Regions from separate parts of the Cohnella soli genome, predicted to be linked through region 1. Evidence: predicted binding sites of a transcription regulator. Region 1 holds the regulator's gene; the other holds the start of a gene.
The links. Region 1 encodes Rex, which represses fermentation and respiration genes when NADH is low (regulators of the CRP and FNR family bind a similar motif). Its sites were predicted from a motif close to TTGTGAAATATTTCACAA; they were not measured.

Region 1 (4,763 bases):
ATGCCTCGGATCAACTGGAGCAAGCGGTGGCACTGTATCCCGATCTCGTCTGCGCTCGCCTTTACCTGGCAATGTCAAAGATGCATCTGAAACATTGGAACGAAGCGCAGCGGCATTTTCAGCTTGTCGCGGCCATCGCGGAAGAGAGCAGGCTGAGAGCTATCGCCTACAATGCGCTCGGCTGCATTCAAGCGATTAACGCGCATCTGGAGCAAGCCCAGCAATATTTCCGCATCGCACTCGAAACCGATCCTGCCTTCTCCGATCCGAGGACGAACCTCGAATCGATGTTGAAGGGAAACGGACATATTCAACTGCAGTTCGGAAGCGCCGAGCTTCAAACGTTAGTTCAAGCCTGAAGGCTCGAAAGGAAGACTGGAATGAAATTTGCCGTGCTCGATTTCGAAACGACGGGCATGTCGTCCGATAAAGACGAAATTATACAAACGGGACTCGCTGTCATCGATGAAGCGGGTACCGTTTGTTCCACGTATGCGAGCTTCGTCCGGCCTTCGAGGCCGATTCCGCAGGACATCTCCCGGCTGACGGGCATTACCGATGCGGATGTGGCCGAGTCGCCCGACACCGAAGATATGATCGCCGAGCTAGTGCCCTTGTTGCAGGATGCTGTTTTGGTTGCGCACAACGCCAGTTTCGACGTGCAGTTCCTGCAAGCCGCTTTGGAGAAAAGCGGTTATTTGCCATTCGGCGGCAGAGTACTCGATACAGTGGAACTCGCCAGACTCGTTTTTCCGACGCAATCTTCGTTCTCGCTGTCTTCGCTCACTCATGCGTTTGGCATCGCGCACGACCGACCGCATCAAGCGGACAGCGACGCGCTTGCGACGTCGGAACTCTTTATGCTTTGCTTGAACAAGCTGCAGCACCTTCCGTTACTTACCCTCCAAAGGCTTGGCATGCTGTTCAGCCCGGACAATAGCGATCTTGGGTGGCTGATCGCCCACGTCGCCGCATGGCGGGAAACTCAGCCGTTTATTCCAGAGGAAGGGCTGCACTACTTCCGACAATTCGCGATGAACGTTGGCGATTGGAGCGAAGACAATGCGAATCGCGAGTCCGACGGCATTCCCGAAGCGTTGCGGGAGATGGACTTCGAACAATATATGGCCGCCGTGCAAAATAACCTGAAGACGCTTTTCCCTTCGTACGAGGCGAGGGAAGGTCAGGATATTATGTTTAAGGAAGTTTTCGACGCGTTGGAAGCTGATTCTCATCTGCTGGTCGAAGCAGGGACAGGCACGGGTAAGTCGCTCGGTTATTTGTTGCCCTCTCTCTATTATGGACTGAAGGAAGAGAAAAAAGTCGTCGTCAGCACCCATACGATCCAATTGCAGGAACAACTGCGAGAAAGAGATTTGCCGCTGCTGCAGCAAGCGCTGCCGATGCCGTTCCGCGCAACCGTGTTCAAAGGCCGCAGCAATTATTTGTGCCTTCGCAAGTTCGAGAACCGGCAGCAGCTTCCCGAGCATGCATTCGGTAGGGAAGAAGCGATTATTCGCGGAGGCATGACTGTCTGGCTAAGCGAAACGGCCAGAGGCGAATCAGAGGAACTTAATGTAGGCGGGCGGCATAGAGAAGAATGGGATGCAGTGGCCAGCGATACTGCTTCATGCCTCAACCGGGCATGCCCTTGGTTTAAGCGCTGTTTCTATCACCGCGCGAGGCAGGAAGCTAGCAAAGCCGATTTGATTATTACGAACCATGCGCTGTTATTTACGGATTTGCGCGCCGAGCACCGTTTGCTCCCGGCTTATGATAAACTGGTTATCGACGAGGCTCATCATCTGGAAGAAGTGGCGAGCCAGCATCTCGGGCAGAAAACGAGTCATGGCACGCTCCTGTTGCCGTTGCTGCGCGTATGGAAGGACGCTAAGACCGGTTTGCTTCCGCAATTGATTACCGAAGCTACATCCATGGGATCGTCGCAAGCGAACGTCTGGGCCGAAAAGCTTGAAGAGCTAGCGCCAAAGCTAACCGAGATACGGGAAGCGTGGGAACGATGGATGGACGCCTGCTTCGGCATGCTTGCTTCTCACGCCGCCGCCGACGAGACGGGCAACATGACCTATAGGTTGAAAGCGGATCAACTGCCTCCGCAATGGGAAGCGTTAACGGTGGACGGCAATAATGTAATCCAACTGCTGTCCGACTTCATTCGCCCGATGGAGAAAATCGTTGCCGACATGCGAGACGAAGCGGACGAGCTTGGTTTGCAAGGGCTGCTGACAGACATGGGCGGCGTGCTGAAAGATTTGGCGAATACGAGAGCGGACACGCAGTCGTTCGTAACGCTCGGTCGACCGGAATACGTTTACTGGATTGAAGGGCATTCCCAATACCGGAGCAGGTCTGTATCGATATATGGGGTTCCGGCCGATGTGAGCGGATTGTTGAAGGAAGGCGTGTTTGACAAAAAAGCGAGTGTCGTTATGACATCGGCTACGCTGACGATCGGCAAGTCGTTTGGTTTTGTGACCGAGCAACTCGGCTTAAACGAAGCGGACAAAGTCGGCAGACTCAAGACAGCGATGCTGCCTTCTCCATTCAAATATCGAGAACAGGCGCTCGTGCTCATTCCTCGCGATTTCCCGGGCATCAAAGGCAGGGAAGGAGAAGCCGCGTTTGTTGCGGCGCTGACAGCCTCGTTAGAGGAGATGGCGCGAACGGCGGGCGGGAGAATGCTCGTACTGTTCACGTCGCATCGAATGTTAAAAACGGTATACGGTCCTCTGAAAGATAAGCTGGAGCCTGCCGGTATTCAAGTGCTCGGCCAAGGGCTCGACGGAGGAAGTCGTAGTAGGTTGACGCAGCAATTCATCAAACAGCCGGCAACGGTGTTGCTTGGTACGAGCAGCTTCTGGGAAGGCATCGACTTGCCGGGGGATGCGCTTACGTGCCTCGCGATCGTCAGATTGCCTTTCCAGCCGCCTAACCATCCCGTCGCGGAAGCGAAAGCCGAGAAACTGCAGGCGGAAAACCAAAATCCATTCATGAAGCTGTCGCTTCCCCAAGCGGTTATCCGCTTTAAGCAAGGGTTTGGACGGCTCGTGCGAACGGCGACAGATCGCGGGATCGTGTTGCTTTACGATACGAGGGTTATCGAAACGTATTATGGGAAACATTTTCTGTACTCGCTGCCTGGGCCTAAAATGGAGCATTTACCGACGGCTTCACTCGCCGGTAGAGCGCGCGAGTGGCTGTTTCCCGAACAAGGAATAGAAAGAAGGGAACCAGAATGAAACCGATCAAAATTTCCGAGGCGGTCGTTCGGCGGCTGCCGATATACTTGCGTTTCCTTAATGAACTGAGCGTGAGCAATATTCACACGGTTTCCTCGCAGGAACTCGGAGAGAAGCTGGACTTGAATCCGGCGCAGATTCGTAAAGACCTCGCTTATTTCGGGGAGTTCGGCCGCAAGGGCGTCGGCTATAACGTCGATTACTTGATCGAGAAAATCCGCCAAATTTTGAAGCTGGACAAGACGCTGAACGTCGCCCTTGTCGGTACGGGCAACTTGGGACGGGCGTTGTGCAATTATAATACGTATATTAAAGACAATATGAAAATTGTCGCTGTATTCGACGCGGATGAGAGCAAAAAAGGGTCGATGATTAATCGGTTGACCGTTCAGCCGATGAACGAATTAAAAGAAACGGTGCAGCAACTGGACATCTCGGTAGGCATTATTACAGTGCCGGCAGCCGAAGCGCAAAATGTCGCAGACCAGTTCATCGCTTCCGGCGTCCGGGGCATTCTGAATTTCGCGCCGGTCGTCCTGAAAGCCGCGCCTGGCGTTCGCATTCATCATGCAGACTTTACAGCAGAGCTGCTTAGCCTTGCTTATTATATGGACTCGATCAACGGATCGAATGAAGGAGACGAATTTTGATGACGCGATTATTGATCGAGAACGGGTATTTCGTCACAATGAATGAGACGCTTCCGCAGTTTCAAGGCTGGATGGCAGTAGAAGGCGAGCGGATCGCCGCCATGGGAGAAGGAGAAGCGCCAGAGGAAGAGAAACGTCTTGCATCCGAGAAGCTGAATGGCAAAGGCTATTTGTTTATGCCGGGACTCGTGAACACCCATGGTCACGCGGCGATGTCTCTGCTTCGTGGGCTGGCAGACGATCTGGCATTGCAGGAGTGGCTGCAAAATCATATGTGGCCGACGGAAGCGAAGTTTACCGGGGATGACGTATATTGGGGGTCTGCGCTAGCCGCGGCCGAAATGATTAAGTCCGGAACGACGACGTTCGTCGATATGTATGATCATATGCACCGGGTTGCCGAAGTCGTCGAGCGTTCCGGCATGAGAGCGAGCTTGACGCGCGGCGCTATTGGACTGTGTCCGGAGGACGTCCAGAAGGCGAAGCTTGCGGATGCCATTCAATTCGCCAAAGACTGGCACGGCAAGGCAAACGGGCGTATTAACGTTATGATTTCGCCTCATGCGCCTTATACTTGCCCGCCAGATTTCATTTTGAAATTCGTAGAGGCGGCACACGATCTCGACTTGCCGATGCATACCCATATGTCGGAGACGATCGCCGAAGTCGAGCAGAATGTGCGCGATTATGGTTGCCGTCCGGTCGAACATCTCGATCGACTAGGCATGTTCGGGAGGCCGACGCTTGTCGCGCATGCCGTACATCTGAACGACGACGAAATTGCTTTGCTCGCTGAACGCGGCGTCGCCGTCTCTCATAATCCGGTCAGCAATTTGAAGCTGGCAAGCGGTGT
Region 2 (4,763 bases), on a different contig from region 1:
CCCCACTCCGACAAGAGAGTAGCGCAGGCTGCTCAGGTCAAGATTTACTTAACCAACAGCATGCGCTCCAGCGATAAACGGGCTTTGTCCGCGACGTCCTGCGGCACGTAAATTTGCGGTTGCATCGTCTCGAGGCATTTGACGACTTTCTTTAAGTTATTAACTTTCATGTTCGGGCAGACGAGGAACTTCGACGCAAAATGGAACGTCTTATCCGGGCTGTCGAGGCGCAGCTGATAACCGGTGCCATCCTCCGTGCCGACGATAAATTCCTTGTGCTCGGACTCGCGGCAATGCTTCAGTATCGCCGTCGTACTGCCGACGAAATCCGCCGTCGCGACCACTTCCGGACGGCATTCCGGGTGCACGACGAATTGCGCGTTCGGATACTTCGCCCGCATCTCCTCGACGTCCTTGATCGTCAGCATGTCGTGCGTGTTGCAGTAGCCTTCCCAGATGATCATTTTCTTGTCGGTGTGCTGCTGCACGTAGTGACCCAAGTTCTTGTCCGGACACCAAATAATCTCATCCGAATCGACCGAATTGACGACTTTGACCGCGTTGGCGGACGTACAGCAAATATCGGTCTCCGCTTTAACGTCGGCAGATGAGTTGATGTAGGTGACGACTTTAGCGTTCGGATGCTTCGCTTTAAGCGCCCGCAGACCGATCGGATTGACCATGTCGGCCATCGGGCATCCGGCCCGTTCGTCCGGGACAAGCACCGTCTTGTGCGGGGCTAGAATTTTCGCGCTTTCTCCCATAAAATGTACGCCGCAGAACACGATGACATCCGCGTCGGTTGATGCCGCCTTCTGGGCAAGCAAGAACGAATCCCCCCGGAAGTCGGCGACCTCCTGTATTTCATCGCGCTGATAATAGTGCGCGAGTATGATGGCGTTCCGTTCTTTCTTCAGTAGCATCAGCCGCTCGCGCAACTCGCGGTTCTGTTCCGCTTTGCGTTCCAGTGCCAGAGCTTCCATAACGTTCCCCTCCCTATGCGATCCGGTTGTCCGGTTACATTGTGAATGAATGCACAAAGTATAGCGGGCATGTTTTCTTAGTTTGTGTATTAACACTTAATTTACACGTGCCGGATAGGGCTGTCAATTGTGTGATTTGGCGAACCGGACATCCAACTCGTTACATCCATATGCTCCTGCTCCAATGGCTGCGCGTAAGTGGGATGTGTGAGTCCACAAATAAAAATCCGCTAGTTTCCCGAAGGAAACTGGCGGACCGCATTTTCTTTATTTTACCCGTTCTAATTCGCGCGTTCTCCCTGGGTATGCTTCATACTCCCGTAAATCGCCAGCACAGAAGCGAGCAGGAACACGTAGACGCCGAACCCCGGTTTGGTTCCCACGAGTCCCATCACGCTTTTTTTGGCATGGAACATCCAGTAGATGGCTGTAATGACGCCGTAAGCGCCGCATACCGTTCCCCGTAACGGCCCTTGGAAAAACTGAACGTTAAATTTGGGAAGTTCCTTATCCATCAATGCGAAAACAGTCGGTATGCTTACGATGACAAGAGCGAGAAACGTGGAAAACTCCCATCCATTCGCCGACCCGCCCACACCGAAGGCGCTCGTTACTTTAATCCACGGCATGAACAGCGACAAAAACGCCACCACAGTAGCAATCGCCAAAGTTTTCTTGCTCGAACTCCATGACTTAAAATCCCAGTTGATATTCACAACAGCACCTCCGCAAGTAATGTATAACTATTGCTTGCGCATTTTTTCCAATGATACGCAACTAAACCAGTATACAACGCCTTGCTTCCATACGTCACCCTCTAAGCAAAAAGACCCCCGGCGTCCGCAGACGCCGAAGGCTTCTTGAGCAGTTGCGCACCTCGATACGAGAATGCCTCGCCTTGCTTATTATTTGTTCTCGTCTGGCTCTTCGTCCTTACGCAATTCAGGCGATGGAGGAAGCGGCTCATCATCACGAGTCTGGATACGCACTTTCACGTTGCCCAGCGTGTCGACGATCGGTTCAGCTTTCGTCTCTGGAGAACCGGAGCTGCCGCCGTCTTCGGAAGTTCCGATTTCGCCCTTCTCGATAAGCGATTTGATCTGGTCGAGATCAAGCGTCTCTTCGTCAAGCAACGTCTTCGCGATGAGGTGCATCTCCGCGCTTTTCTCCGTCAGGAGCTTCTTGGCGCGATCGTAGCAGTTGCGCGTAATCTCTTGCATCTCTTGGTCGATCTCATACGCGATCGCGTCGGAGTAGTTCTGCTCGTGGCCGATGTCGCGTCCGAGGAACACTTGGCCTTGCGAGCTGCCGAACTGCATCGTTCCGAGCTTGTCGCTCATCCCGTACTCCATAATCATCGCTCTCACGATGCTCGTCGCTTGCTTGAAGTCGCTGTATGCGCCCGTACCGATCTCGCCGATGAAAATTTCTTCTGCAGCGCGGCCGGCAAGGAGACCCGTGACTTTATCGAGCAGCTCTTGCTTTGTGACAAGCATGCGGTCTTCCTTCGGCAGCATGATGACGTATCCGCCCGCGCGTCCGCGCGGAATGATTGTAACCTTGTGTACCGTGTCTGCATGCTCGAGGAAAAATCCGGCGATCGTATGGCCCGCTTCGTGATAAGCGACAATGCGTTTCTCGCGGTCGCTGATGACCCGGCTCTTCTTCTCCGTGCCAACGATAACGCGGTCGATCGCTTCGTCGACTTCTTGCATCGCGATGTCTTTCTTGTTGCGACGGGCGGCGAGAAGCGCCGCTTCATTCAGCAAGTTCTCCAGATCGGCGCCGGTGAAGCCGGTCGTCCGCTTGGCAATCGTGCCGAGGCGCACGTCTTTGTTCAGCGGCTTGTTGCGCGCATGAACTTTCAATACCGCTTCGCGGCCTTTGACATCCGGGCGGTCGACCGTAATCTGACGGTCGAAGCGGCCTGGACGAAGAAGTGCCGGGTCGAGAATATCCGGGCGGTTCGTCGCTGCTACGATAATGATGCCTTCGTTCGCGCCGAAGCCGTCCATCTCGACGAGCAATTGGTTGAGCGTCTGCTCGCGCTCGTCGTGACCGCCGCCGAGGCCTGCGCCCCGCTGACGACCGACGGCGTCGATCTCATCGATGAAAATAATACAAGGGGCGTTCTTCTTCGCGTTCTCGAACAAGTCGCGAACACGGGAAGCGCCGACGCCGACGAACATCTCGACGAAATCGGAACCGGAAATCGTAAAGAACGGCACGCCTGCTTCGCCTGCGACAGCGCGAGCGAGCAACGTCTTACCGGTACCCGGAGGACCGACAAGCAATACGCCTTTCGGAATTCGAGCGCCGAGGGCCGCGAACTTGCGCGGATCCTTCAAAAACTCGACGACTTCGACCAATTCCTGCTTCTCTTCGTCCGCACCGGCCACGTCTTCGAACGTAACCCGTTTTTTCTCTTCATTATAAAGACGAGCGCGGCTCTTGCCGAAGTTCATCACTTTACCGCCGCCGCCCTGCGCCTGATTAATCAGGAAGAAGAACAGAACGAACATGATAATGAACGGAATGATGGAGGTCAAGAACGTGAGCCAGAAGTTTTGTCCTGGCGTCTTTTTCATGTTATATTCGAAGCCTTTTTCTTTGCTCCAGTCTTCGAATTGGCCTGTCGTACGCTCCGAGATCGGCGCGCGACCCGAGAACAATTCACCCTTCTCGGAACCGGCTTTCGGGTTGAGCTCGCCGGAGACGAGATACGTGCCGTTCTGGAGCTGCAACGTAATCGACTTCACGTTGCCCTGCTGAACCACTTTCACGATTTCACTGTAGCTAAGTTCTTTGGTCGTCTCGTTCTTGCTAATAAAAAACTGAACGATTCCGACCGTCACCAAGAAAATGAGTAAGTAAAAACCTGTATTCCGGATGAACCGATTCATCCCCGACCTCCTCTCGACAAGCTTTTGATTATTTTACCATAGCCTGTCTTGGCATCACAATCATTACGCCCGACTTCTAACAGCCGGGTGCGTCTAGCTCGTATACACTTCTGGCTTCAGTACGCCGACGTAAGGCAGGTTACGATACTTCTCCGCGTAATCGAGGCCATATCCGACCACGAAAGCGTCCGGAATCGTGAAGCCCGTATAATCCGCGTTAAGATCGACCGTTCGGCGGCCCGGCTTGTCAAACAGCGCCACGACGTTGACGGACAGCGCGTTGCGGCGCTCGAGTACGTCGATGAGATAACTCAAAGTGAGTCCGCTGTCGATAATATCTTCTACGATCAGAATATCGCGGCCGTCCACGGAGACGTCCAAATCCTTTACGATTTTGACTTCTCCCGACGACCTTGTCGAATTGCCATAGCTTGAGACAGCCATGAAATCGAGCTCGATCGGAATCGTAATGTTTTTGGACAAGTCCGCCATAAAAATAAAAGCGCCCTTCAGTACGCAAATGACGAGAGGGTTGCGCCCCTCGTACTCGCGGCTGAGCGTAGCCCCCAGCTCTCGTACCTTCTGCTGTATTACTTCCTCCGAGTATAGAACTTCTTGAATGTCGTTGTGCAAAGAAGGTACCTCCCAATGAGATTATTACACGGTATGATGGCATGACACCGATCATGCAAGCAAAAACGCCTTCGGCGTCTACAGACGCTGGAGATGCTTTGTACAGACGACCGCTATTGTTTCCGATCTTCCGCATACGCTATCCGCAAGGTAAAAGCCGTCGCGGCCGTCACAAGCGCATGTCCGGACCTCCGAAGCCCGGGAATCCACAGAATCCGCCCGTCCCTGTCCGTCACGATGGGCA

Region 2: a site for Rex is predicted at 1,023-1,040, ahead of nadA (quinolinate synthase NadA). Genes of this name have one in related genera too.

What each region holds. Positions count from the first base shown of each region.
Region 1 covers NZ_JBHSMI010000025.1:156,045-160,807, reverse strand. The annotation lists gene ACFPOF_RS13590 (tetratricopeptide repeat protein) at 1-359, shown strand, start outside; gene dinG (ATP-dependent DNA helicase DinG) at 381-3,260, shown strand; gene ACFPOF_RS13580 (redox-sensing transcriptional repressor Rex) at 3,257-3,910, shown strand; gene ACFPOF_RS13575 (amidohydrolase) at 3,904-4,763, shown strand, end outside.
Region 2 covers NZ_JBHSMI010000062.1:116,781-121,543, reverse strand. The annotation lists gene nadA (quinolinate synthase NadA) at 45-983, opposite strand; gene ACFPOF_RS29305 (hypothetical protein) at 1,265-1,699, opposite strand; gene ftsH (ATP-dependent zinc metalloprotease FtsH) at 1,889-3,886, opposite strand; gene hpt (hypoxanthine phosphoribosyltransferase) at 3,980-4,519, opposite strand; gene tilS (tRNA lysidine(34) synthetase TilS) at 4,633-4,763, opposite strand, start outside.